Regions from separate parts of the Streptacidiphilus sp. EB103A genome, predicted to be linked through region 2. Evidence: predicted binding sites of a transcription regulator. Region 2 holds the regulator's gene; the other holds the start of a gene.
What was found. The regulator HspR, encoded in region 2, represses chaperone genes until heat shock. The targets are predictions, from matches to a motif close to TTGAGNNNNNNNNNCTCAA.

Region 1 (14,947 bases), on a different contig from region 2:
GTGGGGGTCAGGGGGTTCCCCTCCCGACGAGCTGATACTAATTTGTTCACCGCGATGACGAATAGTCTCCCCGCCCTGCATCTTCTGGAGCCGTACACATGTCCGAGCAGCTGACCGACCTCACACCCACCCCCGCGGACCGCTTCACCTTCGGCCTCTGGACCGTCGGCTGGCAGGGCCGGGACCCCTTCGGCGACGCCACCCGCCCCGCCCTCGACCCGGTCGAGTCCGTCACCCGGCTCGCCGAGCTCGGCGCCTACGGCGTGACCTTCCACGACGACGACCTGATCCCCTTCGGCTCCTCCGACAGCGAGCGCGAGGGTCACATCAAGCGCTTCCGCCAGGCTCTGGACGCCACCGGCATGGCCGTCCCGATGGCCACCACCAACCTGTTCACCCACCCGGTGTTCAAGGACGGCGGCTTCACCACCAACGACCGGGACATCCGCCGCTACGCGCTGCGCAAGACCATGCGCAACATCGACCTCGCCGCCGAGCTGGGCGCCACCACCTACGTCGCCTGGGGCGGCCGCGAGGGCGCCGAGTCCGGCGCCGCCAAGGACGTCCGGGTCGCGCTTGACCGTCTCAAGGAGGCCTTCGACCTCCTCGGTGACTACGTTGTATCGCAGGGGTACGACATCCGCTTCGCGATCGAGCCCAAGCCCAACGAGCCCCGCGGCGACATCCTGCTCCCGACCATCGGCCACGCGCTGGCGTTCATCAACTCGCTGGAGCACGCCGACCGCGTCGGCCTCAACCCGGAGGTCGGCCACGAGCAGATGGCGGGCCTCAACTTCCCGCACGGCATCGCCCAGGCACTGTGGCACGGCAAGCTGTTCCACATCGACCTGAACGGCCAGTCCGGCATCAAGTACGACCAGGACCTGCGCTTCGGCGCGGGCGACCTGCGCCAGGCCTTCTGGCTGGTCGACCTGCTGGAGTCCTCCGACTACGCCGGCCCGCGCCACTTCGACTTCAAGCCCCCGCGCACCGAGGACATCGACGGCGTCTGGGCCTCCGCCGCCGGCAACATGCGCAACTACCTCGCCCTCAAGGCCAAGGCCGCCGCGTTCCGCGCCGACCCCGCCGTCCAGGAGGCGCTCCGCGCCGCCCGCCTGCACGAGCTGGCCCAGCCCACCCTGGCCGAGGGCGAGACCCTCGCCGACCTCCTCGCCGACGACTCCGCGTTCGAGACCTTCGACGTCGAGGCCGCCGCCGAACGCGGCATGGCCTTCGAGCAGCTCGACCAGCTGGCCCTGGACCACCTGCTGGGCATCGCCTGACGGTGGCGGCGGCGCCTCGCCTCCCCTGCGCCTTGGGTGGACGGGGGAGGCGAGGCGTTTCCGCAGGTCGGCGGCAGCTGTGGGTGGCTTACATGGCGGGTTCCTTGCCGCCCTCCGCCGTCCGTGGCTTGTTGCTGTTGCTCGCTCCGCTCGCGGGCCAACAGCAGCGGGGAGCGGGGCCCGGGCCGGGCGCCGTTCCCGGGCTGGGGGTCGCGGGAGTGAGGGCGGGGCGGCGTAGTCGGCTGTTTGCGGCAGCTGTGGGTGGCTTACATGGCGCCACCGTTGCCGCCCACCCCCGCCCGTGGCTTGTTGCTGTTGCTCGCTCCGCTCGCGGGCCAACTGCAGCGGGGGAGCCAGGCCCGGGCCGGGCGCCGTTCCCGGGCCCGCGTGGTGGGTGGGGGGCGCAGAAACGATTCTGCGGCAGGGCTTCGGCCGAACCGGGGTCACTTTTGGTACACCGGGGCACTTTTGGTACGCCAAGACCGGGGCAAATGGTGCATTGCGGCATGATCAAGTGACACCTTGTCCCGAAAGTGACCCGGGTTTGCCCTCGGGCCGGGCATTTCGGGTCACTGCCTATACGTTCGGGTCACTCTCTCGACGTCAAAAGCGGACATAGCGGGCGGGATCCGTCGGGCGAGTGACCCAAAAGCATGGGCAGTGACCCCAAAACCGGCCAAGCCACGGGCAGGATCGTTTCTGCACACCCCCGCCACCAACCGACCCACCGCCCGGCAACGGCGGGCCGCCCACACCCCTCCCTGCCCTTGTAGCCGCGAGCGAAGCGAGCCACAGCAACAAGCCACGGACGGCGGAGGGCGGCAACGGTGGCGCCATGTAAGCCACCCGCAGCTGCCGCCCTGAGCTGCGGCGGCGCCCCGCCTCCCCCGAGACCGGACCCCCGCCGCGCCCCGCCTCTACCTCAGCCCGAACGCCTCCAGCACGGTCTGCGTCACCGTGTTGCCGGACGCGTCCTTGGCCGTGGCGCGGAGCGACACGAACGCCGCCGACTTCGGCGCGTGGAGCTGGGCTGTCCAACTGCCCGCCCCTGCCCCCGTCCCCGACCCCGCCTTGCTCAGCCTCAGTGCCTTCCAGCTGCTGCCGTCGTCGTACGACACCTCCAGCGTCCCCCCGGCGATCTTCGCCGTCCGCGACATCTCGGCCAACTCCGAAGCCGTCAACGTGATCGAGGCGGACCGCGAGGCCCTGCCCGTCAGGTCCGTCGCCACGCCGTAGTCGAGCTGGATCAGCGGGAGGGTGTCGATGACGGACAGGTCGGTGGTGCCCGAGGTGAAGGTCCACTCGGTCCGGGTGCCGGGTGTGTACGGGAACGCCCCGACCTGGTTGGTGGCCGCGACCAGCCGGTACGGCACCGGGTTCGTACTCGCCGGGACGTTCGTGTAGATCGCCTGGTAGTTGGACTTCTTGATCATCGTGCTGCCCTGGTAGAGCCACAGCGTCTCGTTCAACTGACCGTTGCCCTGGTCGAATCCACTGTCGCCGGGCATGGCGTCACCCCAGCCGGGGATGTTGACCGTCATCCAGTCGCCGTTGCGCTGCGGCAGCCAGGTCGAGGTGTTCAGCCTCGGGTGCAGCACCGGTGAGAACCAGTTGTACGGGTGCCTGCTGCCCGCCGCGTAGCTCAGCAGCGGCGTGCGCTCCTGCACCACCTGGCTGCTTGCCTCGTCGTACCAGGTGAAGCCGTTCCCGCCCGGGGTGACCCAGTCGGTGCGGGCTGCAGGCACCTGCTGGTTCTGGTCGAAGCCGACCCCGTAGCTGTCGAAGTCCTGCATGTCGTAGCGGCCCTCGCTGCCCGCCTGCGTTCCCGACGGGGAGGCGAAACGGTTGTCGATCTCCGCCAGCTGCGAGGCCTTCGGCCGATAGGTCAACTTCGCCGGAACCGCGCCGTCATGACGCTCCACCAGGTCGTACGCATAGGACGGGACCGGCTGCGACCCCACCGCCAGCCTGGTCGCCCTCGCACCGCCGGCGATCGCCGCCTCCAGCGCCTTTCCCTCGGTCGTGGTCACTGAGGCCACCTCGATCGGGCTGTTCGCCGAGTAGTCGGCGGCGCCGTACCAGTTGCTGACCCGACCGAGCGCTCCGGACACCACCAGCAGCAGCTTGGCCCCCGCCGCGACGGCCGCCGCCGCCTGGTCGGTGGGGCTGACCGTGGTGTTGTCGTCCACGACCACGGCCTTCCCCTTGGCGTCGAGGCCCGCGTAGGCCGTGCTTGCGCCCTGCCCCGCGTAGACCGCCGTCAGCCTGCTCGACCCGGCCGGGAGCTGGGTCGAGCCGATCTGCTGCAGCAGGTCGGTGAAGGACTGCCCCGCGCCGCTGACCGTCAGCATCGGCTCGGCGTCACGCCAGCGCGCGACGAAGGAGAACGCGCCGTCGGTCACCGGGGCCGTGGTCTGTGCCCACAGGCTGGTGTACTTGACGGGGATCATGTCGCTCTCGTCGAAGCTCGTCCCGCCCGCCGAGCGGTACCACTCCAGCCTGGTCTCCTCGGCCGCGCTCCGCTTGGGCGTCACCGCCGAGACCTGGTGCGCCTGCCGCGCGTCCAGCGCGACCGTGCGGTCGGCCGTGAGCTGGATCTGCGGCGCGGACAGCACTGCCAGGCCCAGGTCCGACGGGCCTGCCGCGCCGGGCAGGTCGGCCTCCATCAGCAGCGCGTACTCGCCCTTGGGCAGACGCATCGTCAGCTTCCCGCTGTCCGGGACGGTGACGGTCTGCGCATACTGCGCGCCCGCCTCGAAGAGCACCGCGCTGCCGCCCAGCGGAGCACCGGCCCGATCGGTGGCGGTGACCGTCAGGTTGTACATCTCCGCTTCGTTGTCGATGCCGATCAGCGTGTGCGCGACCACGGCGCCGCTGCTCGCGTCGGTGGCTTCGAGTTGCCCGTCGGTGTTGCCGTAGGGCGCCTTCGCGGGGTCACCGGCGACGGTGACCTGCGCCGTCCCGTTCGCCGGGACGGTCACCGAGGACGCCGAGAGGGTGAACGTCCCGGCCGGGGCGGTCACATCGGCCGCCAGGTTCAGCGTCACTGCCGTGCTGCCGGTGTTGGTGTAAGTGACGGTCTTCACGCTCGGCCTGTCGGCCGTGTGCGGCCAGGGGTAGTAGCCGGACCAGGCGCTGGCACTGGCGTGCACCGTGCCCAGTACCGCCGCCTTCGCGTCCACCCGCCCGCTGCCGCCGTCGGAGACCGCGATCTGCGGGGTCAGCGCGGCCGTGCTGACCAGGTCGTCCTTGATCTGCTGCCCGGTCCAGTCCGGGTGCTGCTCGGCCACCAGCGCCGCCGCCCCCGCGACATGCGGGGTGGCCATGGAGGTACCGCTCATCGTCGTGTAGTAGCCGCTGCCGTCGCTCATGTACTGGGAGCGGGCGGCGAGGATGTCCACGCCCGGGGCGGTGATCTCCGGCTTGGGGTCGCCGTCGATCGCGCGCGGCCCAGTGCTGGAGAAGTACGCCAGGTTGTCGCCCGAGTCGACGGCGCCGACGGTCAGCGCCGAGCTCGCCGAGCCCGGGGAGCCGACCCCGGCCGAACCGCTGTTGCCGGCCGCGATGACGAAGAGCGCACCGGTCGACGCGCTGAGACTGTCCACGGCCTGGCTCATCGGGTCGCTGCCGTCACCGACCACGCTCGCGTCGCCCAGGCTCATGCTGATGACCTTGGCGTGCTCGGTCTGCGCCGCCCACTGCATCCCGGCCAGCACCCAGGAGTCCTGACCGTAGCCGGTGTCGTCGAGCACCTTGCCGACCAGCAGGTGTGCGCCGGGGGCGACGCCCTTCTCCTTGCCGCCCGAGGCCGCGCCGGTGCCGGCGATGGTCGAGGCGGTGTGCGTGCCGTGGCCGACATGGTCCTCGATGGACTCGCCGGGGACGAAACTCTGGCTCGCGTCGACCTGCCCCACCAGGTCCGGGTGCTGGGTGTCGATCCCGGTGTCGAGGATCGCGACGTCCACGCCCTTGCCGTCGGTCCCGGCCGCCCAGGCAGCGGGGGCGCCGATCTGCGCGGTGCTGTCCGCGAGGGAGGCCTTGACCCTGCCGTCCAGCCAGATGTGGGTCACCCCGTCGGCGAAGGCCGCCTTCGGAGCTGATGCCGAACGTGTCCTGGCACCGGCCGGCGCCAGCGTCTGCCACACCCCGGCCGCCTTCGCATGGCTGACGGTCGCCGCCGCACCGCCGATGGACGACAGCTTCCGGGTCGCCGCCAGCCCGGGCACCAGCGGAACCGCCGCCGCCGACTTCGCCGCCGTCCCGCCGTACTGGACGATCAGCGGCAGCGTGCCGGTGTGCGCGTCGTCATAGCCGTCCGCGATCAACTGGGTGACGTCGAACAGCCGCTGGTCCAGGACGCCCGCCGCCACATAGGGCAGCGCCTCGTCCGGGTAGACGTACAGCTCCTTGCCCACGGTCCGGGTCCGGACGCCGCCGGTCAGCCCGTCCGGGCGCCGCACCGTCGCGACGCTGCGCCCGTCGCTGAGGGTCTTCACGGTGACGGTGTCGCCGGTGATCAGGGTGACCGTGCGGGTGACCGTCGTACCGGCGCCGGCCGGGACCGCGGTCCCGGCCGTGCCGCTCGCGTGGGCGCCGTACGGGGTGACCGCCAGCAGCGCCAGAGCGGCAGCGGCCGATATCAGGCCGCGGCGCCGGAAGAGGGAAGGTGGCACAGGGGTGTCCTCCTGGATCTGCGAGACAGCAGAGGTTGGAGGACATCCTTGGGAGGAACACCATCGAATGCGCGGGCCGGAGGTGGCGGATAACCGCCCTGGCAGCTATACGCCTGACCGCTCGCCCCGCTATCTGGCGAACTGTCAGAACTTGGGCTGCCGCCGCTCGACGAACGCCGCCAGCCCCTCCGCCACATCCGGCGCGGTACGCGAGGCCCGCTCCCACCCGGCCACCGCGGCCTGCGGGTCCCCGCCGCCCAGCTCGGCCGCGATCACCGCCTTCACCGCGCCCTGGGTCTGCGCCGAGCGCGCCGCCAGGGTCCTGGCGAACTCCAGCGCCCTGGCCTCCACGTCCACGGCGACCTCCTCGACCAGCCCGTAGACCAGGGCGGTCGCCGCCGGGAGCAGCTCACCCGAAAAGAGCAGATAGCTCGCCCTGGCCGGCCCGACCAGCCGGGTCAGCCGCACCGTCGGCACCGCCGGGTAGACGATCCCGAGCTTGGCCGGGGTGATCCCGAGCCGGGCGTCCGGCGCGGCAAAGCGCAGGTCGCAGGCGACCGCGAGCTGGCAGCCGCCGCCCACGCAGGCGCCCCGGAGCACCGCCAGCGTCGGATGCGGAAAGGCCGCCAGCGCCTCCTCGGCCCGGACGTTGACGGCGTGGTAGTCGTCCGCCGTCGCCGCGTCCGCGTAGACCTCGCGCAGCTCGGCGATGTCGGCTCCGGCGCTGAAGGTCCCGCCCGCGCCGCCCACCAGCAGCACCCGCAGCCCCGGCTCCTTCGCGAGCCGCCGCAGCAGTTCCGGCAGCGCCTCCCACATCGCCCGGGTGAGCGCGTTTCGCTTCTCCGGGCGATCCAGCGTCAGCACGGCGATACCGTCCTCGCCCAGGGCCACCCGGAGTCCGGGTACCCCGTACGGCAGCTCCCGGCGACCTTGCAGCATGTGCCTGCACCTCCGTGTTTCGGACCTGAACCGGCCCCAGGAACCCCAAGCTGACCAGGCGCCACTCTACGGTCGGCGTCCCGGCGTTCACCGCGCGGGACCGATGAGCTGACCCTATTGTTCGATGGGTGACCCCACTCGACCGTCGCGGCCTGCTGCGGATCGCGGCCATCGGCGCCGCCGGCTCGCTGACCGCCGCCTGCTCCGACAACTCGGGCAACGCGCACGCCGACGCGGCCGCCGCCCCGTCGAGCACGCGACCCTCGGCCCGCGCCACCGCTCCCGCGTCCGCGACGCCAAGCGCCGACGCCCTGCCCGCCCTCGCCGCCGGGCTGCCGTTCGAGATCACCACCGGGCCGAGCACCCGCCCGCAGGCCGCGCTCACCTTCCACGGCCAGGGCGACCCGGCGATCGCCAAGGCGGTCCTGGCCGAGGCCGAACGGGCGAACGCCAGGGTCACCGTGATGGCCGTGGGCAGCTGGCTGGACGTGTACCCCGAGATGGCGACACGGATCCTGGACGGCGGCCATGAGCTGGGCAACCACACCCAGAGCCACGGTCCCATCTCCACCATGACCGCCCAGGGGGCGTACACCGAGATCGCCCGCTGCGCCGCCCGGCTGAAACAGCTCACCGGCAGCCCCGGACGCTGGTTCCGTCCCTCGCAGGCCCAGGACTGCACCGCGACCGTCGCCGCCCAAGCCCGCCGGGCCGGCTACCAGCACTGCCTCAGCTACGACCTGGACTCCCTCGACTACACCGACCCCGGCTCGGCCGCGGTGACCCGGACCGTCCTCGACGGGGTACGCCCGGGCTCCCTGGTCAGCATGCACTTCGGGCACAGCGGCACGGTCAGCGCGATGCCCGGAATCCTCGACGGCCTGCACCGGCGCGGACTCCGCGCGGTCACAACCTCGGAGCTGCTCAGCTGATGTCCTCCCACCCGCCACCCGCCGCCGCCCCTGATCGAGGCGCAGCGCGCCGCCCCTCCGCTTTGCTCTCCCGAACCCGGATGCTCCCGCTGTCTGCCTGCGCCGCGCTCGCCGCCGGCGGCCTCCTGCTCGCCTCGGCCTGCTCGGCCGACCATCACAACCAGACCGCCTCCGCCGTCCAGCCCAACAGGGCGGCCGGATCCGCAGCGGCCTCCGGCGCCGCGCTGCCGGGCAGCGCCGACGCCCTCCCCGGGATGCCGCTGCCGCTCTCCCCCACCGACGTCTACGCCGCGGACCGTCCCAACCAGCTCTCGCCGGTGGTCAAGAACTTCCCCTCCCGGGTCTACGTCCCCAACACCCTGTCCGACACCGTCAGCGTCATCGACCCGGCCACCTACAAGGTCATCCAGACGCTGCACGTGGGCCACCAGCCCCAGCATGTGGTCCCCTCCTGGGACCTCAAGACGCTGTGGGTCAACAACGACCTCGGCAACAGCCTCACCCCGATCGACCCGGCCACCGGCCGGATGGGCGCCGAGGTCGATGTGCACGACCCGTACAACCTCTACTTCACCCCGGACGGCAAGCACGCGGTGGTGATGGCCTCGGCCGACCACGCCCTGGTGTTCCGGGACGCCCACACCATGAAGGTGGTCAAGTCCGTCCCGGCGGGGTGCGAAGGCGTGAACCACGCGGACTTCTCGCCGGACGGGACGTACTTCATCGTCTCCTGCGAGTTCTCCGGCGATCTGCTCAAGGTCGACACCGCCAAGATGTCGATCATCGCCAGGCAGCGGATCCCCTACAACGGCTCCATGCCGCAGGACGTCAAGATCTCCCCGGACGGCAAGGTCTGGTACGTCGCCGACATGATGGCAGGCGGCGTCTGGGAGCTGAACGGCGACACCTTCTCGGTGCCCACCCTGCTCAAAACCGGCGCCGGCGCCCATGGCCTCTACGTCAGCCGGGACTCCACGTACCTCTACATCTCCAACCGCGGCGAGGGATCGATCTCGGTCCTGGACTTCGCGACCGGCAAACTGGTGCACAAGTGGCAGATCCCCGGCGGAGGCAGCCCCGACATGGGCGGCGTCTCGGCCGACGGCAAGGTGCTCTGGCTCTCCGGACGCTACAACGCCGAGGTGTACGCGATCTCCACCACCGACGGACACCTGATCGCCCGGATCCAGGTCGGCAACGGACCGCACGGACTTGCCGTCTACCCCCAGCCCGGCCGCTACTCCCTCGGCCACACCGGGGTCTTCCGCTGACCGGTTTTCGGCTGCGGGCTGTGCATGGCTGGTCGCGCAGTTCCCCGCGCCCCTAGGGGTCTGCAACTGAGCCAGTTGCACTTGCTGGGGGCGCGGGGAACTGCGCGACCAGCCAACTACGGTCCGCAGCCGGGAGCCCGCCAGAACCCCAGCCCCCTACGCCGCCCCGTACTCCGCCCGCGCGGCAGCGATCTCTTCGGCTGAGATGGTCAGCGTCTCCGCCGGGTCCTGCGGCACCGCCAGTTCCGCCTGCCCGGCCGCGTCACTGAGCTTGATCAACAGCGCCACCATGATCCAGTTTGCCACCGTCGAGGACCCGCCCTGGGCCAGGAACGGCAAGGCCTTGCCGGTCTGCGGGATCAGTCCGACGACCCCGCCGGACACCACGAACACCTGCAGGATCAGCGTCGCCGCCAGCCCGGAGGCCAGCAGCTTGCCGAAGGGGTCGGTGAGCCTGATCGCGGTGTGCATCCCGCGCTGGGCCAGCAGCATGTACAGCAGCAGCACCGCCATCAGCCCCGCAGTCCCCAGCTCCTCGCCCACCGTGGCCAGGATCCAGTCGCTGCGCGAGGCGAAGCCGATCAGGATGGAGTGGCCCTTGCCCAGCCCGGTGCCGGTGAACCCGCCGTTGGCCAGCGCGAACAGCGACTGGGCCAGCTGCGGCGAGCTGCCCAGCGGCGGCTGTCCGTTGACCAGATGGGTGTAGTAGGCCATCGGGTCCAGCCAGTTGTTGACCCGGTAGGTGACGTGCGACACCAGGGTGCCCGCCGCGACCGCGCCGGCCAGCGCCATCCCGCAGCCCAGCACCAGCCACCCGGTGCGCTCGGTGGCGATGTAGAGCATCACGATGAAGGCGCCGAAGAAGATCATCGAGGTGCCCAGGTCGGACTCGGCGACCAGCACCACCAGGCTGACCGCCCAGATCACCAGCACCGGGCCCATGTTCCGGCCGCGCGGCAGGCTTATGCCCATGATCTTCCGGCCGACCAGCGCCAGCGCGTCCCGGTTGGCCATCAGATAGCTGGCGAAGAAGACAATGATGGCGAGTTTGGTGAACTCTCCGGGCTGGAAGGACAGCGGTCCCAGCCGGATCCAGCGCCGCGCCCCGTAGGTGTCACCGGAGAAGAAGGCCGGCGCCACCAGCATCACCAGGGACACCGCCATCACCAGATAGGTGTAGCGCTGCAGCACCCGGTGGTGCTTGACCCAGACCACGAACCCGGCGAAGACCGCGACCGCGATCACCGTCCACATGATCTGGCCGGAGGCCATGGTCACGTTCTTGGGGTTCTGCTTGACAGTCGCCTCGTCCAGGCGGTGGATCAGGGTCAGGCCCAGCCCGGTGAGCAGCACCGAGATCGGCAGGATCAGCGGGTCGGCGTAGGCCGCCCACTGCCGCACCACCAGGTGCGCCACCAGGGCCAGCACCGCCAGCCCACCGACCAGGGTGGCGAAACTGCTCGGCAGCTTGTTGTTGAGCGCCAGCTCCACGCTGGCCTCGGCGAAGCCGCAGATCGCGACCGCGAAGAGGATCAGCAGCAGTTCCAGGTTGCGCTTCTTCGCCGGGGGTCCGGTGAACCCGGAGGCCCTGGCAGCGGCACCGGGGTTGCTCCCCGCTGCTCGTCGTCCGCCCATCGCGCGCACCCACCCAACCAACTCGCCGTCAGAACCGTCGCATTCTCGCAGGTCTCGTCCCGAACAGGGACGGCCCCCTCGAAGCGACGGTTCCGACGGCGGTGCATTTCGGACAGGTCGGTCAGGTTTCGTCAGGCGGAGACAGCGGTCAGGCCGCCAGCACGCTCTTGGTGAGCGTTACCGCGGGCTCCAGCGCCAGCTCCAGCACCTGGCGGACGTCCGACACCGGGTGGACCGTCAGCCGCTCCAGCACCTCGGCCGGGACGTCGTCCAGGTCGGGCTCGTTGCGGGAGGGGATGAGCACCGTGGTGATCCCGGCCCGGTCGGCGGCCAGCAGCTTCTGCTTCACCCCGCCGATCGGCAGCACCCGGCCGGTCAGCGAGACCTCACCGGTCATCGCCACCTCGGTCCTGACCTTGCGCCCGGAGAGCAGCGAGGCCAGCGCCGTGGTCATGGTGACACCCGCGCTCGGGCCGTCCTTGGGCACGGCCCCGGCCGGGACGTGCACGTGGACGCCCCGCTCGCGCAGCGAGGTGACCGGCAGTTCCAGCTCGGCCCCGTGCGAGCGCAGGAAGGACAGCGCGATCTGTGCGGACTCCTTCATCACGTCGCCCAGCTGGCCGGTCAGGGTCAGCCCGGTGGAGCCGGTCTCCGGGTCGGCCAGCGACGCCTCGATGAACAGCACGTCGCCGCCGGCCCCGGTGACCGCCAGACCGGTCGCCACTCCGGGCACCGCGGTACGGCGCTCGTCGGGCTCCTGGGCCGCCTCGGGGGTGTGGTGCGGACGGCCGATCAGTCCGCGCAGGTCACCGGCGGTGACCGTACGGGGCAGCTCGGCGCCCTCGGCGCCCAGCTCCTGCTGGGCCGCGACCTTGCGCAGGATCCTGGCGACGGCCCGCTCCAGGCTGCGGACGCCCGCCTCGCGGGTGTACTCGCCGGCCAGGCTGCGCAGCGCGTCCTCCTCCACGACGACCTCGTCGGCACCCAGGCCGGCCCGCTCCAGCTGACGCGGCAGCAGGTGGTCCCTGGCGATGACGACCTTCTCGTCCTCGGTGTAGCCGTCCAGCCGGACCAGCTCCATCCGGTCCAGCAGCGCCTCCGGGATGGCCTCCAGGACGTTCGCCGTGGCCAGGAAGACCACGTCGGACAGGTCCAGCTCGACCTCCAGGTAGTGGTCCCTGAAGGTGTGGTTCTGCGCCGGGTCCAGGACCTCCAGCAGCGCCGCCGCCGGGTCGCCCCGATAGTCCGAGCCGACCTTGTCGATCTCGTCCAGCAGTACGACCGGGTTCATCGAACCGGCCTCCTTGATGGCCCTGACGATCCGTCCGGGCAGCGCGCCGACGTAGGTGCGCCGGTGCCCGCGGATCTCGGCCTCGTCGCGGACTCCACCCAGCGCGACCCGGACGAACGACCGGCCCATGGCCCGCGCCACCGACTCGCCCAGCGAGGTCTTGCCGACCCCGGGCGGGCCGACCAGCGCCAGCACCGCGCCTCCGCGACGGCCGCCGACCTGGCCCAGGCCCTTGTCCGCGCGGCGCTTGCGCACCGCCAGGTACTCGACGATCCGGTCCTTGACGTCGTCCAGCCCGAAGTGGTCGGCGTCCAGCACCGCCCGCGCGCCGGTGATGTCGTACGCGTCCTCACTGCGCTCGTTCCAGGGCAGCTCCAGGACGGTGTCCAGCCAGGTGCGGATCCAGCTGCCCTCGGGCGAGGCGTCGGACGAGCGCTCCAGCTTGTCGACCTCCTTGAGCGCCGCCTCGCGGACCTTCTCGGGCAGGTCGGCGGCCTCCACCCGGGCCCGGTAGTCCTCCTCCTCGGAGTCCGGGTCACCGTTGAGGTCGGAGAGCTCCTTGCGGACCGCCTCCAGCTGCCGGCGCAGCAGGAACTCCTTCTGCTGCTTCTCCATGCCCTCCTGGACGTCCTTGCGGATGGTCTCCGCGACGTCCTCCTCGGCCAGGTGGTCGCGCAGCAGCTGCAGCGACAGCTTCAGCCGGGCGACCGGGTCCAGCTCCTCCAGCACCTGGACCTTCTCGGCGCCGGTCAGGAACGGCGCGTAGCCGATGTTGTCGGCCAGGTCGGAGACGTCCTCGATGGCGGCGACCCGGTCCACGATCTGCCAGGCGCCGCGCTTCTGCAGCCACGTGGTGGTCAGCGCCTTGTAGTCGCGCACCAGCTCGGTGACGGAGCCGGGCAGCGGATCGGGGACGGTGGACTCGATCGGCTCGGCCTCGACCCACAGGGCCGCGCCGGGGCCGGTGGTACCGGCGCCGATACGGACCCGTCGCACACCGCGCACCAGCGCGGCCGGGTCGCCGTCGGCCAGCCGGCCGACCTGCTCCACCGTCGCCAGGGTGCCGATCGCGCCGTACGAGCCGTCGATCCGCGGGACCAGCAGCACCCGCGCCTTGCGGGCGCTCGCGACGGTACGGATGCCAGGGGCGTGCGCCCCGCTGTCCCGCTCCGCCGCCTGCGCGGCCTCGACGGCGGAACGCACGTCGGGGTCGGACAGGTCGAGCGGGACGACCATGCCGGGGAGCACCGCCTCGTCATCGAGTGGCAGGACCGGCAGGGTCAGTGAAGAGGCGTTCGCCATGATCTCTCCCCAGTTATCAAAGTTGAGTTACCTGGACTAAAGGAGATTGACCCCCCTGGTGTTCCCCAACGGTGTTCGCCGTGAGCGATCGGCCTGCTGCGGCAGAATGAAATCCGCCCGAACGGCACCTCTGCACCGCACCAACACCGGAGAGAGCCCCTGTCATGCCCGACCTTCCCGAAGTCCTGGACCGCCGCGACGGCCCCTACGGCGAAGCCGTCCTGCGCCGCCGCGGCGAGCACTTCGAGATCATCGCCAACGGCTGCTTCCTGATGGACACCTCGGACGGCCGCTCCGAGCGCCTGCTGGTCACCGCCGCGCTGGACGCGCTGGCCGAGCCCTGGGGCGCGAACCTGCTCATCGGCGGCCTCGGCGTCGGCTTCTCGCTGGCCGCGGCCTCGGCCGACCCCCGCCCGGGCCGGATCACCGTCCTGGAGCGCGAGCAGGCCGTGATCGACTGGCACACCGCCGGCGACGCCCCGCTCGCACCCTTCGCCGGCGGCGGCCACACCGACCCGCGCACCCGGATCGTCCACGACGACCTGCTGCGGCACCTCCGGGCCACTGCCGAACGCCATGACGTAGTCTGTCTGGACATCGACAACGGTCCCGACTGGACCGTCACCGAGTCCAACGACACCCTCTACACCGAGCCGGGCCTGGACCTGCTGCAGCGCGTACTGGCCCCGAACGGCGTGCTGGCCTTCTGGAGCGCCGCCCCCTCCCCTGCCTTCGAGCAGCGGCTGCGGAACCGGTTCCAGGCGGTCGGGACCATTCCGGTGGGCGTCCAAGTGGAGCGCGGTTTGCCGGATGTCGTGTACCTTGCCACTGCCTGATGGCAGCGGGATCGCTGCACGCCAATGAACGGCAGGTAGGGTCTACGCCCATGCCGCCCCCCGAAAGGCCGGTTTGTAGAAGACTGGGTGCCGGGGGGACTGCTCCGGTGCGTAGGTTTCGACCGGCGGGCGGCAGGCAACGGACAAGTACGGACGAGACGATGCGAGCAGGAGCGCCCCCACAGGCGTTCCGAGATACCCGCAAGCCCTGGGGGCGGTGGCGTGACCGTGACGGATGCACAGCAGCAGGAGACCAACGGGACCGGAGGTCAGCGACGGGTCCTGGTCGTGGAGGACGAGCCGACCATCGCCGAGTCGATCGCCGCCCGGCTGGGCGCCGAGGGCTTCCGGGTGGCGATCTCGCACGACGGGCCCACCGCCGTGGACTGCTTCCAGACCTGGCAGCCCGACCTGGTGGTGCTGGACGTGATGCTGCCCGGTTTCGACGGCCTGGAGGTGTGCCGCCGGATCCAGGCCCACCGTCCGGTCCCGGTGCTGATGCTGACCGCGCGTGACGACGAGACCGACATGCTGGTCGGGCTCGGCGTGGGCGCCGACGACTACATGACCAAGCCGTTCTCCATGCGCGAGCTCGCGGCCCGGGTCAATGTGCTGCTGCGCCGGGTGGAGCGGGCCCAGCTCGCGGCCCGCACCCCGATGGGCGGCACGCTCCGGCTCGGCGAGCTGGAGATCGACAACGTCCAGCGCCGGGTCCGGGTGGCCGGCGGCGACATCCACCTGACGCCCACCGAGTTCGACCTGCTGGCCTGCCTGGCGCAGCAGCC
Region 2 (14,947 bases):
CCGCCGGGTGCGCGAGGGCGTACGGACCATGCCGGACCCCGACCCCTCCTCGATCTTCGACCATGTGTACGCGGAGGGGCACGCCCTGGTGGACGAGGAGCGCGAGGGCTACCTCGCCTACGCGTCCTCGTTCGCGAGCGCGGCCGCTGAGATGACCGATGGGGAGGACGACTGATGGCGGTCGAATCCGGCCAGAAGAAGTCCTGGACCATGGTGCAGGCGCTCAACGAGGCGCTGCGCCGTTCCCTGGACGAGAACCCCAAGACGCTGGTCATGGGTGAGGACGTGGGCCGCCTCGGGGGCGTGTTCCGGGTCACCGACGGTCTGCACAAGGACTTCGGCGAGGAGCGGGTGATCGACACCCCGCTGGCCGAATCCGGCATCGTCGGCACCGCGATCGGCCTCGCCCTGCGCGGCTACCGCCCGGTGGTGGAGATCCAGTTCGACGGGTTCGTGTACCCGGCGTTCGACCAGATCGTCACCCAGCTCGCGAAGATGCACGCCCGCGCGCTGGGCCAGATCAAGCTCCCGGTGACCATCCGGATCCCCTTCGCCGGCGGCATCGGCGCGGTGGAGCACCACAGCGAGTCCCACGAGGCGTACTTCGCCCACACCGCGGGCCTCAAGGTGGTCGCCCCGTCCAACCCGGCGGACGCGCACTGGATGCTGCGTCAGGCCATCGCCTCGGACGACCCGGTGATCTTCCTGGAGCCCAAGCGGCGCTACTGGGACAAGGGCCAGCTGGACCCGAACGGTGCTCCTGAGCTGGGCCTGCACCAGGCCCGGGTGGCCCGCTCCGGCAGCGACCTGACCCTGATCGCCTACGGGCCGATGGTGAAGGTCTGCCTGGAGGCGGCCGAGGCCGCCGCCGAGGACGGGCTGAAGCTGGAGGTCGTGGACCTGCGCTCGCTGTCCCCGGTCGACTTCGACGCCCTGGAGCAGTCGGTCAGGCGGACCGGGCGCGCCGTGGTGGTGCACGAGGCCCCGGTGTTCCTGGGGATGGGGGCCGAGCTGGCGGCGCGGATCACCGAGCGCTGCTTCTACTCGCTGGAGGCCCCGGTGCTGCGCGTCGGCGGCTACTTCGCCCCCTACCCGCCGTCGCGGGTCGAGGACGCCTTCCTGCCGGACCTGGACCGGGTGCTCGACGCCGTCGACCGCGCCATGGCCTTCTGAGGGGTTGAGGAGACGTCATGACGACAGCAGTCGAGTCGGTACGTCAGTTCAAGATGCCCGATGTGGGCGAGGGGCTGACCGAGGCCGAGATCCTGAAGTGGTACGTCCAGCCCGGTGACACCGTCACCGACGGACAGGTGGTGTGCGAGGTCGAGACCGCCAAGGCGGCGGTGGAGCTGCCGATCCCCTTCGACGGGGTGGTCCGCGAGCTGTTCTTCGACGAGGGCACCACGGTCGACGTCGGCCAGGTGATCATCACCGTGGCGGTGGAGGGCGGCGCTGCCGCGGTTGTCCCCGAAACGGGGACGACCGCGCCCGCCGCGGTGGAACCCGAGCCGGAGCCCGAGCGCCGTGAGGTGCTGGTCGGCTACGGACCCCGGTCCGGCGCCTCCCGCCGTCGCCCCCGCAAGGTGGCGCTGACCCCGCCGGTGTCCGTCCCCGTCACGGCCCCCGTCACGGCCTCGGCCCCGGCGCCCGCCCCGGTTGCCGAGGACCGCCCGCTGGCGAAGCCGCCGGTGCGCAAGCTGGCCAAGGACCTGGGCATCGACCTGCGCACGGTCACCCCGACCGGCCCGGGCGGCACCATCACCCGTGACGACGTCCACGCCGTCGCAGCCCCGGCCGCGCCCGTCGCCGCCAAGGCCCCCGCCGCCGCCCCGGCGGCTCCGGTCGCTCCTCTCCCGGCTCCGGTCCTGGCGGTGACCAGCACCGACGGTGACCTGCGCATCCCGGTCAAGGGCGTCCGCAAGGCCACCGCGCAGGCCATGGTCGCCTCGGCGTTCACCGCGCCGCATGTCACCGAGTGGGTGCAGGTCGACGTCACCCGCACCATGAAGCTGGTGCGCAGCCTCAAGGCCAGCGGCGAGCTGGGCCCGAACGTCAGGGTCAGTCCGCTGCTCCTGGTCGCCAGGGCGCTGCTGACCGCGATCCGCAGGCACCCGGAGGTCAACTCCGCCTGGGACGAGGCCAACCAGGAGATCGTGGTGAAGCGCCGGGTCAACCTCGGCATCGCCGCGGCCACCCCGCGCGGGCTGATCGTCCCCAACATCAAGGACGCGGGCTCGCAGAGCCTGGCCGAGCTGGCGCAGTCGCTGACCGCGCTGATCGAGACGGCCCGCGAGGGCCGCACCTCCCCTGCGGACATGCAGGGCGGCACGGTCACCATCACCAATGTCGGCGTCTTCGGCGTCGACTCGGGCACCCCGATCCTCAACCCGGGCGAGGCCGCCATCCTGGCCTTCGGCCAGGTCAGGGAGTTGCCCTGGGTGCACAAGGGCCGGGTGGTGCCGCGACTGGTGACCACCCTGGCGCTCTCCTTCGACCACCGCATGGTCGACGGCGAGCTCGGCTCCAAGGTGCTCGCCGACACGGCGGCCGTTCTGGAGCAGCCCAAACGCCTCATCAGCTGGGGTTGACGCGCTCGGCCACGTACGAGTGAAGGCTCAACGGGTGACGCGTGGTCGGCCGAGCCCGGTGGGTACTCCTTCGCGGACCGCGTTGTCGAGGGGCGGAGGAGTACCCCATGCGACCAGAGGCCCGTGCCTTGGTCCTGTCCGGTTCCGTGCTGCTGTTGGTGTTCGCGCTGCTGGCGCGGGGACCGGTGCGGGCCGAGGCGGCCGGCTCCGGATCGATGGTGGTGGACAACGGGGATCCGGCGAAGCGGATCACCCTGGTCCTGCTGGGTGACGGCTATACGGCCGCCGACCTGCCCCGTTACCGGGCGCAGGCGGCGGCCGTGTGGCAGGCGCTGACCGTGGTGGAGCCGTTCCGCAGCTACCAGCACTTCTTCGACGTCCGCCGGGTGGACGTGGTCTCCCCGCAGTCGGGGCTGCGCCGGGGCTCGCCGCTGGGCATGCACTTCGGCTGCGACGGCATCGCCCGGCTGCTGTGCGCCGACGACGGCGCGGTGGCGGCCAGGGCGGGCGCACCGGCCGGGCCGCAGTATGTGCTGGCGCTGGCCGACTCGGACCGGTACGGCGGCGAGGGCGGCGGACCGACGACCACCCTGGCGGCCGGTTCCCCGGAAGCGTCGAGGATCATCCAGCATGAGATGGGCCATACCGTCGGCGGCCTGGGCGACGAGTACGACGCCGCGCCGGCCGACAGCTCCTACCCCAACCTCTCGCCCAGGGACGCCGCGGTCATGCGCGCCGACCGGGTCAAGTGGTGGCGCTGGCTGGGCGCGGCCGACCCCAGCGGCGGCACCGTGGGGGCGTACCGCAGCGGCAACGGGCTCTACCGGCCGACCCGGGACTCGGTGATGCGCACCCTCGGCGGCGTCTACAACCTGCCGTCCCGGGAGGCGATCATCGAGTCGATCTACCGTCAGGTGTCGCCGATCGACCACGCCGAGCCGGCTCCCGGCGTGGTGGACGGACGGCCGAAGCTCCAGGTCTTCCCGATTCCGCTGGCCGGCGGCCGTCGGCTGCAGGTGACCTGGCAACTGGACGGACACCCGGCGCCGACGGCCGCGGTCAGCGGCGACACTCTCGATCCCGGTCAACTGGGCCTGCTGCCTGGGGCGACGGGCGTGGTCACTGCGACGGTGCGGGACACCACGCCCTGGCTGCGGGACGAGGCGTTCCGCGCGAACAGGATGACCGGGACCGTCAGTTGGAAGGTTCGCGGCTGAATCGTTGCCACGCTGTTTGCCGTCGAACATATGCGCGCTGCTACATTCGTCGGATTGCGCGGCAGGCGGTGCCAGTGCGCTGGCGGTGAACGATGGGGGCGGCGTGCGGAAGAAGCGGATCGCGGTTCGGTCGGCGATGGCCGGGCTCGCAGTGGCGGCCGTCATCGCCGGACTGGAGCCTCCGTCGGCCCAGGCGGCGCTGACGGAGGCGGCCGGCTCCGGGATCGTCGTCACCACGGTGAACGGGCCCACGCTCAGCACCGCCGCCGCTCCATTGGTGGCGCAGGACGACTCGGCGGCGGTACGGCAGTTCTGGACCCCTGAGCGGATGGCCTCGGCCACCTCCGAGGACCGGACCACCAGCGGCAGCCGTTCGACCGCCGGAGCCACGACCGCTGCTTCGGTCGCCCGCTCGTACCCCAACTCCCGGCCCTCGATCGGGACCATCTTCTACGCCGGCAAGGATCTGAAGACCCACTACTGCACCGCCTCGGTGGTACGGAGCCCCGGCAAGAACCTGATCCTGATGGCGGCACACTGCCGCCCCGGCAGCTGGATGGCCTTCGTCCCCGACTACCGCTCCGGTGCGCGTACCCAGCCGTACGGGGTGTGGGCGGTGCAGAAGGTGTACAGCGACAGCCGCTTCAGCGAATCCAGCACCGGTATCAACTACGACTTCGCCTTCGCCAAGGTCGGCAAGGACAGCAAGGGCCGCCAAGTGGAGAACGTCGTCAACGGCAACTCCCTGAACGCGACCCCGGGCTACAACAACTGGGTCGGCGTCACCGGCTACCCCGAGGCTTCCGCGGTCCCCGCCGACCGGGCGATCACCTGCTGGAACCACACCACCAAGGTGCCCGGTTACAGCCAGATGCGGTTCCTCTGCAGCGGCTTCTACAGCGGGACCTCCGGCAGCCCCTGGCTGATCGACCTCGACCCGAAGACCGACACCGGCCGGGTCATCGGCCTGATCGGCGGCCTGGACCGGGGCGGACCCAACGACTGGACCAGCTACAGCCCGGTCTTCGGCGCGGTCATCTGGGGCGTCTACAACTATGCCAACCGGCACTGAGCGGGTACCGCCGACAGCAGCGAATTCATCCCACCATAGGATGGCAGCACTATGCCTGCCGATCCTGCCGTCACTGTGCCCTCGACCCTGACCACATCCGGCGCGGCATCCGCTCAGCCGCTCCGGGGCGCGACCCCGGTCCCCGGCGCCTGGGCGGCCTGGGGCATCGGCGTCGCCGTCTACATCCTCGCCGTGGTGCACCGCACCAGCCTGGGCGTGGCCGGGCTGGACGCGGCGGCCCGCTTCGGCATCGGCGCCTCCGCGCTGTCGACCTTCTCCATCCTCCAGGTGCTGGTCTACGCCGGGATGCAGATACCCGTCGGCCTGCTGGTGGACCGGCTGGGGCCGCGCCGGGTCCTCAGCATGGGGCTGCTGCTGCTCACCGCGGGACAGCTGGGCTTCGCCTTCTCCACCGCGTTCACCCCGGCGCTGGTGTCCAGGGCCGTCCTCGGCTGCGGGGACGCGATGACCTTCGTCAGCGTGCTGAGGCTCGGCACCCGCTGGTTCCCGCCCCGCCGCAACCCCTTCATCGCCCAGCTCACCGGCCTGGTCGGGACCATGGGCAACCTGGTCAGCACCCTGCTGCTGTCCCAGGTCCTGCACAGCGCCGGCTGGATGCCGACCTTCGCCACCACCGCGCTGCTCGGCCTCGCCGTCCTCGCGCTGGTCCTGCTGTTCCTGCGGGACACCCCCGAGAGCCCGCGCCGCGCCTCGCTGTTCCGGTCGCCGGTGGTGGCGTCACCGGACGGTCTCACCGAGGCGGCCCCGGCTGTGCCCCCTGCCCGATTGCCGCTGCGCGAGCAGATCGCGGCGGCCTGGCGCGAGCCCGGGACCAGGCTCGGCCTGTGGGTGCACTTCACCACGGCCTTCCCCGCCGCGACCTTTCTGCTGCTCTGGGGCATGCCGTTCCTGATGTCGGGTCAGGGCCTGTCCAGGGCGATGGCGGGCTCGCTGCTCAGCCTGGTCATCGTCAGCGGCATCGGCTTCGCGCTGCTGTTCGGACAGCTGGTGTCCCGGCGTCCAGGGGTGCGCACTCCGCTGGTGTTCACCGTCGTGCTCGGCACCGGTGCGCTCTGGGGTGTGGTGCTCAGCTGGCCCGGCGACCACATCCCCATGGGACTGCTGGTCCTGCTCACCGTGGTGATGGGCAGCAACGGACCGGCGTCCCTGGTCGGACTGGACTTCGCCCGCCCGGTGAACCCGCCGGAGCGGATCGGCACGGCCTCCGGGATCGTCAACATGGGCGGCTTCATTGCCGCCGTGCTGGCCCTGTTCGGCATCGGCCTGGTCCTGGACCTGCTCACCCCGGGCGGCGGGGACGGCTACACCCCGCACGCCTTCCGGCTGGCCTTCTGCATGCTCTACCTGCCGATGGCGCTGGGCCTGACCCAGATCCTGCGGCTGCGGCCCCAGGCGGCCCGCCGCGAGGCCGAGCTCAGGGCGTGACGGCGAAGTTCTCCAGGATCCGTCGCGCGAGCGCCTCGTCGCCCTCGACCTTGACGTCGGCCGACTCCACCGGGATGCGTCCGCAGGCCAGCCGGGCGTAGGTCTCCCAGTCGGTGGTCAGCTGCACCGCGGGGGCCAGCGGCACGGTGCTGTCCACGCTGCCGAGCCCGTTCTCGTCCACCCGTACCGTCCGCATGAACTCCAGCGGGCCGTGGACGTCGAAGACCACGGCGGTGCCGGCCGGGGCGCCGGCCAGCTTGGCGACGGCCTTCGGCAGCATCTCGATCAGGTTGTCCCGGCTCACCACGGCGGCCGGGGAGTCCAGGTTGCCGGGGGTGCGCAGGGCGCGGCGCAGGTCCTGCTCATGGGTCCACACGTCGAAGGTCCGGTTGCGGAGCAGGTGGAAGTAGGGGATCTCCCGGCTGTACGGACCCATCGGCCAGCGGATCTCGTCGGTCGGCTGGTAGCGGGTGTTGTCGCGGAGCGCGCGCGAGCGCCGGATGATCGTGTACTCCAGCTCCGCCGTCATCTCCGGAGCGGTGTGGCAGCGCCGCTTGTCGACCGGGACCTCGCAGTAGCGGGTGAACTCGTCGACGACGTGCCGCAGATCGCGCGGCAGGGTGTGGATCGGACGCGGGTCGCCCAGAAGTTCCGTCTCCATGGCGATGACATGCGAGACCACGTCCCGCACTGACCAGCCAGGGCATTCCGTCGGACGGTTCCACTCACCCTCGGTCAGCGGCGCCACCAGTTCGGAGACGGCCTCGATGGACTGGGTCCAGGCGTCGGCGTAGGCCTGGACTATCTGCGTGTCGGTCACGTTTTGACCCCTCGGCCACAGGGCGGCGGTGTTGGCTGTACAGCGTTGTCGGTGTGAAGGTGCGGCCCGCTCCCCGGGCTCCGGTCGCTGAGCGGTGATGCCGTGCAGTGACCAGGACCGATCGGACCGACGAATGCGCTATTGGCACGTTACGCTCACCAGTGTTACCGGGTCAGCGCTTTCACATGTTGATCGCACCGATCGTAGTCCGCTCACCTGGGAGGGTGACAACGTGCGTGCCTCGCTCATCCAGCTCGACGTCGATCCGGCGGAGTCCCCCGACGACCGCAGGGCCCGTACCGCGGCCCTGGTCCGCGGGCTGCGCGGCTCCGACCTGGTGCTGCTCCCCGAGCTGTGGCCGCTCGGCGGCTTCGCCTATGACACCTGGTCAGCGGGGGCGGAGACGCTGGACGGGCCGACCGCTGACGCCATGTCGGCGGCCGCGGCGGACGCCGGGGTCTGGCTGCACGCCGGTTCGATCGTCGAACGCGATCCCGACGGCCCGATCTTCAACACCTCGCTGCTGTTCTCGCCCACCGGCGAACTCGTGCACACCTACCGCAAGATCCACCGCTTCGGCTTCGACAGCGGGGAGGCCGTCGCGATGGGCGCCGGCACCGAGATCGTCACGGCGGCCACGCCCTTCGGCACGCTCGGCCTCGCCACCTGCTACGACCTCCGCTTCCCGGAGCTCTTCCGGGCCCTGCTGGACGCCGGCACCGAGATCTTCACCATCCCCGCGGCCTGGCCCGCCCGCAGGGTCGAGCACTGGACCCTGCTGGCCCGCGCCCGCGCGGTCGAGGAGCAGGCGTACGTCCTCGCCTGCAACAACGCGGGCACCCACGGGGGCGTGCCGCAGGGCGGGCACAGCCTGGTGGTCGACCCCTGGGGCAAGGTCCTGGCGGAAGCGGGCGAGGGCGAGGAGATCCTCACCGTCGACCTGGACCCCGGCGTGGTGGGGAAGTCCCGCGCGGACTTCCCGGTGCTGCGGGACCGTCTGATGGGGATTCCGGCACCGGTGGAGCGCTGAACAGTGCACCTTGGTGCATGGTTGTTCGCGCAGTTCCCCGCGCCCCTAGGGGGCTGCAGCTGGCTCAGTTGCACGTGCTTTTAGGGGCGCGGGGAACTGCGCGAACAGCAACCACAGCTGACCTGCACCCTTCAGCTGACGGATTCCGCCAACGCACGGAACAACAACACCGTCGACGCCGCCCCCGGATCCAGATGACCCACGCTCCGAGCCCCGAGGTACGACGCCCTCCCCTTCCGGGCCTCCATCGCGACGGTCTCCTCCGCCCCGCCCTCGGCCGCGCCCGCAGCGAACAGCGCCGCCCCCTGCAGAGACCCTCCTCCCGCGAGGGCGAACTCGAACCCGGCGACGGCCGGGATCCACGCGTCCAGCATGGTCTTGTCGCCGCCCCGCGCCCCGCCGAGCCCGGCGATCGCATCCCGCGCGGCCGCCAGCGCAGCGCCCACCTGTTTGCCGTCCGCCCCCGGCGCATCCCCCAGCGCCTTGCCCATGGCCCGCAACGCGCTCCCGTACAGCGGACCGGACGCCCCGCCCACGCTGGAGACCAGCGTCCGCCCGACCAGCAGCAGTACCGTCCCCGGGAGTGAAAGCTCCGGTGCCGCCGCCAGCGCAACGCCCACCGCGGTGAACCCGCGCTGCAGACTCACCCCGTGGTCCCCGTCGCCGATGGCCGCGTCCAGCTCGGTCAGCCGGTCGCGCTCGCGAACGACGGCCTGCGCCGTCCCGGCCATCCAGGCGCGGACGGCGTCCGCATCCAGCAGCTCGGCCACCGCCTCACACCCCCCACCGCAGCGCGGGGGTGTTCACCGGAGCGTCCCAGAGCGTCAGCAGCCCCTCGTCCGCCCGGCACAGGGTGATCGACACTCCGGCCATGTCCAGGCTGGTGACGTAGTTGCCGACCAGGCTCCGGGCGATCCGCACACCCCGCGCCGCCAGCACCGCGGCCACCTCGCCGAAGACGATGTACAGCTCCAGCAGCGGCGTCCCGCCCAGGCCGTTGACCAGCGCGATCACCTCCTCGCCGGACTCCAGCGGCTGGTCGTCGAGGATCGCGGCCATCGCGTCGGCGACGATCTGCCTGGCCGGGCGGATCTTCTCCCGGCTGCGGCCGGGTTCGCCGTGGATGCCGACGCCGACCTCGATCTCGTCCTCCGGCAGGTCGAAGCCGGGGCGGCCGGCGGTCGGGGTGGTGCAGGAGGTGAGCGCCACCGCGAAGGAGCGCGAGGCGGCGTTGACGCGCCGTCCGGTCGCGGCGACCTCGTCGAGGCTTCCGCCGAACTCGGCGGCGGCGCCCGCGATCTTCTCCACCAGCAGGGTCGCCCCGGTGCCGCGCCGTCCCGCGGTCCAGGTGGAGTCCTGGACGGCGACATCGTCGTCCACCAGGACCGTCTGCACGGAGATGCCCTCCTCCTCGGCGAACTCGGCCGCCATCCGGAAGTTGAGCACGTCACCGGTGTAGTTCTTCACCACGAAGACGACCCCGGCCCCGCCGTCCACGGCCTTCGCCGCAGCGAGCATCTGGTCCGGCACCGGGGAGGTGAAGATCTCGCCGGGGCAGGCGGCGTCGAGCATCCCCGCGCCCACGAACCCCCCGTGCAGCGGTTCGTGGCCCGATCCGCCGCCGGACACCAGGGCGACCTTGCCGATCTTCGTCTGCGCGGCCCGGGTGATCACCCGGGCCTTGGGATCCACGCTCAGCCCGGGATGCGCGGCAGCGATCCCGGCCAGCGCATCGGTCACGACGTCGTCGGGGGAGTTGATCAGCTTCTTCATGCAGCGGCTCCTCATGGTGGCAGGGCCTAGGGGGTGGCCGGTGGATCAGGGCGACGCCGCCCTGATCCACCGGCCACCCCCTAGCATCAGCGCACATGAACGCAATTGATGGTGGTTCAGGTGGTTCGGTCACGCCGGTCGGCATCGTACTCGTGTCCCACAGCCCTGACCTGGCTTCGGGCCTGCGTGACCTCCTGACCCAGCTGAGCGCCGGCCTGGTCCCGGTCGCCGTCGCGGGCGGCACCGACGACGGCCGGCTGGGCACCAGCTACGCGCTGGTCGCCGGGGCCGTCGCGGAGGCGGACCGGGGCGCCGGTGTGCTGGTCCTCCCGGACCTGGGCAGCTCCGTCCTGACGGCCCGTCTGGTGCTGGAGGACCTCGGCCGGGAGGACGTGGTGCTGGTGGACGCCCCGTTCGTGGAGGGCGCGGTGGCCGCCGCGGTGCTGGCCTCGACGGGTGCGGGCCTGGCGGAACTGGTGGCGACGGCGCAGGACGCCCGGCGGATGCCCAAGTTCTGAGCCGACGGGGAGGACGTCACTTCCCGCGGGTCAGCGACAGCAGTTCCCTGGCCGGACCCGCCGGGCGTGTCCCGGTCGGCCAGACGGCCCGGAGCGGGCGGCTCAGGTCCAGGCCGGTCAGCGGGACGGAGACCAGGCGCCCCCGGGCCACCTCGTCCGCCACCGCGAGCTCGCTGAGGACGGCCGGGCCCGCGCCGTTCACCGCCGCCGCCTTCAGCGCCGTGGTGGAGGCCAGCACCAGCAGCGGCGCCGCCGTCCCCCCGTACGGGGCGAGGGCCCGGTCCAGCACCTCCCGGGTGCCCGATCCCTCCTCGCGCAGCACCAGCGGCGTCGCCGCCAGTTCCGCCCCGTCGACCGGTCGGCGGCGGCGCGCCCAGGGATGGCCGGGGCCGACCACGAGGTGGAGCCGGTCGGCGGCGATCCTGACCTCGTCCAGCCCGGCCGGGGTGCGCAGCCCCTCGACGAAGCCCAGGTCCGCCTCCCCCGCCAGGACCTGCGCCGCGACGTCTGCGGAGTTGGCGGCGCGCAGTTCCACGGCGGTGCCGGGCAGGGCCGTCCGCAGGGCCATCAGCCATCCCGGCATCAGGTACTCGGCGACGGTAAGGCTGGCCGACACCCGCAGCCGGGCGTCCCGGCGCTCGCGCAGCGCGCCGATGCCGGCGTCCAGCGCCTGTGCGGCGGCCAGGACGGGGGCGGCCCACTCGGCGACCAGCGCGCCGGCCTCGGTGGGACGCGAGCCCCGGGGTGACCGTTCCAGCAGCGCGACGCCGATCTGCCGCTCCATCCCGGCGATCCGCGAGGACGCCGCCGGCTGGGTCACCCCCAACTCAGCAGCCGCCCGCCCGAGGCTTCCCAGCCGGATCACGGCAAGCAACAGCTCCATCGCCCCCAGATCAGGAACCCGGTGCGAAAGGTGCGAGTGTGAACCGCTCATGCCTTCAGCGTAGGCCCCACCCATAGAGAGCGCTTATGTGCACATCGGCGGGGGTCGCCGTTTGCGCAGTTCCCCGCGCCCCTGGGGTGTTAGGGGCGCGGGGAACTGCGCGAACGGCAACCCCCGCCGACCCGCACCGTTACCGCTTCGGCCGCCAGACCACCAACGCACTGCTCTGCTGCACCTGCTGATACGGCACCAGATCCCGCCGGTACGACGCATGAACCGCCGCCTCCCGCTGAGAAGCCGCCGCGCCGGCCGAGGCGACCTCGCCCTGGAGCTCGGCGACCCGCGCCCGCAGCGCGGTCACCTGGTTCTCCAGCTCGATGATCCGCTTGATCCCGGCCAGGTTGATCCCTTCCTCCTGGGACAGCCGCTGCACCTCGCGCAACTGCTCGATGTCCCGGGAGGAGTACCGCCGGCCGCGCCCGGCCGTCCGGTCGGGGGAGACCAGGCCGAGCCGGTCGTACTGCCGCAGCGTCTGCGGATGCAACCCGCTGAGCTGCGCGGCGACGGAGATGACGTACACCGGCGTGAGTTCGGTCAGCTGATACGCGCCGCCGCCCCGCGAGGGCGCGCGCCCCCGGCCGGAGCCCGGCACGCCACCGGGCAGGCCGCCGCCCAGCCCCACACCGATCGACTGCTCCCGCCCGGCCGAGCCGGCTCTCTTGCCGTCCATCACCTCACCCCTCCTCTGCCGCCTTGAACAGTGCTGCCCTCGGGTCGTCCGCGGCGGTGGCCTCGCGGTACTTCTCCAGAGCCGACAGGGCCTCGCCGTCGGTCTCCGGGGGAACCGCCACCTCCACCGTCACCAGCAGGTCGCCGCGGGTGCCGTCCTTGCGGACCGCACCCTTTCCGCGCGCCCGCATGGTACGGCCGTTGGCCGTCCCCGCGGGGATCTTCAGGCTCACCGCGGGCCCGCCCAGGGTCGGCACCCGGATCGTCCCGCCCAGCGCCGCCTCGGGGAAGCTCACCGGGACGGTGACGGTCAGGTTGTCGCCCTTGCGGCCGAACACCGGGTGGTCCTGGACGTGCACGGTGACGTACAGGTCGCCCGGCTGGCCGCCGCGCTCGCCCTGGGCGCCCTTGGCCTTCAGCCGGATCCTCTGGTTGTCCGCGACCCCGGCCGGGATCCGCACCTGCATGGTGCGGGCCGAGGTGGCGCGGCCGCTGCCGTGGCAGACCTCGCAGGGGTCGTCGACGATCAGCCCGCGGCCCTTGCAGTCGCGGCACGGGTCGGACAGTGCGAAGCTGCCCTGGCCGCGCTGGACATGGCCGGTGCCGACGCAGGTCGGGCAGACCCGCGGGGTGGTGCCGGCCTTGGCGCCGGTCCCCGCGCAGGTCTTGCAGGCGGCCTGACTGGTCATCCGGAGCGGGACCGTGGTGCCCTCGACCGCCTCCATGAAGCTCAGCGTGACCTCGGACTCGACGTCGGCGCCGCGCCGGGGCTGGGCCGTACGGGTACCGCCGCGGTTGAAGATGCCACCGAAGACGTCACCGAGCCCGCCGCCGCCCCCGGAACCGCCGAAGGTGCCGGACTGGCCGCCCTGGCCGCCGTTGAAGAGGTCGCCGAAGTCGAAGCCGAAGCCGCCGGTCCCGCCGCCGCCGGTACGGAAGCCGCCGTTGGCGAACAGCGCCCGGGCCTCGTCGTACTCCTTGCGCCGCTTGGGGTCCGACAGCACGTCGTTCGCCTCGGAGATCTCCTTGAAGCGCTCCTCGGCGGCGCGGTCGCCCTTGTTGGCGTCGGGGTGGAACTCCCGGGCCAGCTTGCGGTAGGCCTTCTTGATCTCAGCGAGGGTGGCGTCCTTGGGCACGCCGAGGACCTTGTAGTAGTCCTTCTCCACGAAGTCCTTGCTGCTCAACGGAATCGCCTCCTTCCCTCACAGAAGTGTTCTCGGGGATGGTGCCGTGGGACCGCACCCCGGAGCAAGAAGCCCCGGCATACGGTCCCACGGACGCCACCGATTCAGTCCTCGTCGGCACCGTCGCCCTTGGCGCCGGTCGACTCGGCCTCGGTGCTGCCCTCGGACTCGCCCGAGCCGCCCGGCTCGGGCTCCGCCACGGCGACCCGCGCCGGCCGGATGATCCGGTCACCGATCTTGTACCCGGGCTGCAGGATCTGCACGCACGTGGTCTCGGTGACGTCGGACGAGTAACTGTGCATCAGAGCCTCGTGCAGCTGCGGGTCGAAGGGCTCGCCCTGCTTCCCGAACTGCTGCAGCCCGAGCTTGGAGACCACGGTCTCCAGCGACTCGCCCACGGACTTGAAGCCGCCCGTCAACTCCTCGTGCTCGCGCGCCCGGCCGATGTCGTCCAGCACCGGGAGCAGGTTCTCCAGGAGCGCGGCGACGGCGATCTCACGCACCGTCACCCGGTCCCGCTCGACCCGCTTGCGGTAGTTCTGGTACTCGGCCTGGAGCCGCTGCAGGTCCGCGGTGCGCTCGGCGAGCGCCTTGCGGGCCTCGGCCAGCTCCTCAGCTCCCGACGCTCCGGCCGCTCCGGCCTCAGTGGCTCCGTCGTTCCCGGAGCCCTCGGAACCTTCCGCGGCCTTCGCGGCGGAGTCGGCGCCGGGCTCCTTCTCGTCGCCCTGCGTCTTCTCCTCGGTCACTGCGCACCGCCCTCGCGCTTCTCCTCGTCGACGATCTCGGCGTCCACGACGTCGTCATCGGCGGCGGCGGAAGCGTCGTGCGGGGCGTCGGTCGGGCCGCCGGCCGCGGCCGCACCCTCGCCGGCCTGGGCGTAGAGGGCCTGGCCGAGCTTCTGCGAGGTGGCCGAGAGCTTCTCGGTGGCCTCGCGGATCACGGCGCTGTCCTCGCCCTTGAGGGCTTCCTTCAGCTCGGTGACCGCGGCCGCGACCTCGTCCTTGACCTCGCCGGGGACCTTGTCCTCGTTGTCCTTGACGAACTTCTCGGTCGAGTAGACGAGCTGCTCGGCGGTGTTGCGGGTCTCGGCGGCCTCGCGGCGCTTGTGGTCGTCCTCGGCGAACTCCTCGGCCTCGCGCATCATCCGCGCGATGTCCTCCTTGGGCAGGGCCGAGCCGCCGGTGACGGCCATGCGCTGCTCCTTGCCGGTACCGAGGTCCTTGGCGGAGACGTGCATGATGCCGTTGGCGTCGATGTCGAAGGTGACCTCGATCTGCGGGAGCCCGCGGGGGGCCGGCGGCAGGCCGGTCAGCTCGAACATGCCGAGCTTCTTGTTGTACGCCGCGATCTCGCGCTCGCCCTGGTAGACCTGGATCTGCACGGACGGCTGGTTGTCCTCGGCCGTGGTGAAGATCTCGGAGCGCTTGGTCGGGATCGTGGTGTTGCGCTCGATCAGCTTGGTCATGATGCCGCCCTTGGTCTCGATGCCGAGGGACAGCGGGGTGACGTCGAGCAGCAGGACGTCCTTGACCTCGCCCTTGAGCACGCCGGCCTGGAGGGTCGCGCCGATGGCGACGACCTCGTCCGGGTTGACGCCCTTGTTGGGGTCCTTGCCGCCGGTCAGGTCGCGGACCAGCTCGGCGACGGCGGGCATCCGGGTGGAGCCGCCGACCAGGACCACGTGGTC

Region 1: a site for HspR is predicted at 13,349-13,367, ahead of lon (endopeptidase La). Genes of this name have one in related genera too.

Annotation. Positions count from the first base shown of each region.
Region 1 is NZ_JBGCAQ010000018.1:113,689-128,635, forward strand. Features, by position in the region: gene xylA (xylose isomerase) at 99-1,283, shown strand; gene ABH941_RS28020 (S8 family serine peptidase) at 2,201-5,956, opposite strand; gene ABH941_RS28025 (enoyl-CoA hydratase/isomerase family protein) at 6,101-6,895, opposite strand; gene ABH941_RS28030 (polysaccharide deacetylase family protein) at 7,024-7,827, shown strand; gene ABH941_RS28035 (beta-propeller fold lactonase family protein) at 7,908-9,098, shown strand; gene ABH941_RS28040 (FtsW/RodA/SpoVE family cell cycle protein) at 9,255-10,733, opposite strand; gene lon (endopeptidase La) at 10,882-13,326, opposite strand; gene ABH941_RS28050 (spermidine synthase) at 13,491-14,162, shown strand; gene ABH941_RS28055 (response regulator transcription factor) at 14,391-14,947, shown strand, end outside.
Region 2 is NZ_JBGCAQ010000010.1:140,898-155,844, reverse strand. Features, by position in the region: gene pdhA (pyruvate dehydrogenase (acetyl-transferring) E1 component subunit alpha) at 1-175, shown strand, start outside; gene ABH941_RS18275 (alpha-ketoacid dehydrogenase subunit beta) at 175-1,173, shown strand; gene ABH941_RS18270 (dihydrolipoamide acetyltransferase family protein) at 1,191-2,588, shown strand; gene ABH941_RS18265 (M64 family metallopeptidase) at 2,696-3,805, shown strand; gene ABH941_RS18260 (serine protease) at 3,909-4,877, shown strand; gene ABH941_RS18255 (nitrate/nitrite transporter) at 4,929-6,323, shown strand; gene ABH941_RS18250 (maleylpyruvate isomerase family mycothiol-dependent enzyme) at 6,313-7,143, opposite strand; gene ABH941_RS18245 (carbon-nitrogen family hydrolase) at 7,376-8,173, shown strand; gene dhaL (dihydroxyacetone kinase subunit DhaL) at 8,305-8,943, opposite strand; gene dhaK (dihydroxyacetone kinase subunit DhaK) at 8,948-9,946, opposite strand; gene dhaM (dihydroxyacetone kinase phosphoryl donor subunit DhaM) at 10,042-10,464, shown strand; gene ABH941_RS18225 (LysR family transcriptional regulator) at 10,481-11,398, opposite strand; gene ABH941_RS18220 (heat shock protein transcriptional repressor HspR) at 11,538-12,077, opposite strand; gene dnaJ (molecular chaperone DnaJ) at 12,082-13,260, opposite strand; gene grpE (nucleotide exchange factor GrpE) at 13,365-14,006, opposite strand; gene dnaK (molecular chaperone DnaK) at 14,003-14,947, opposite strand, start outside.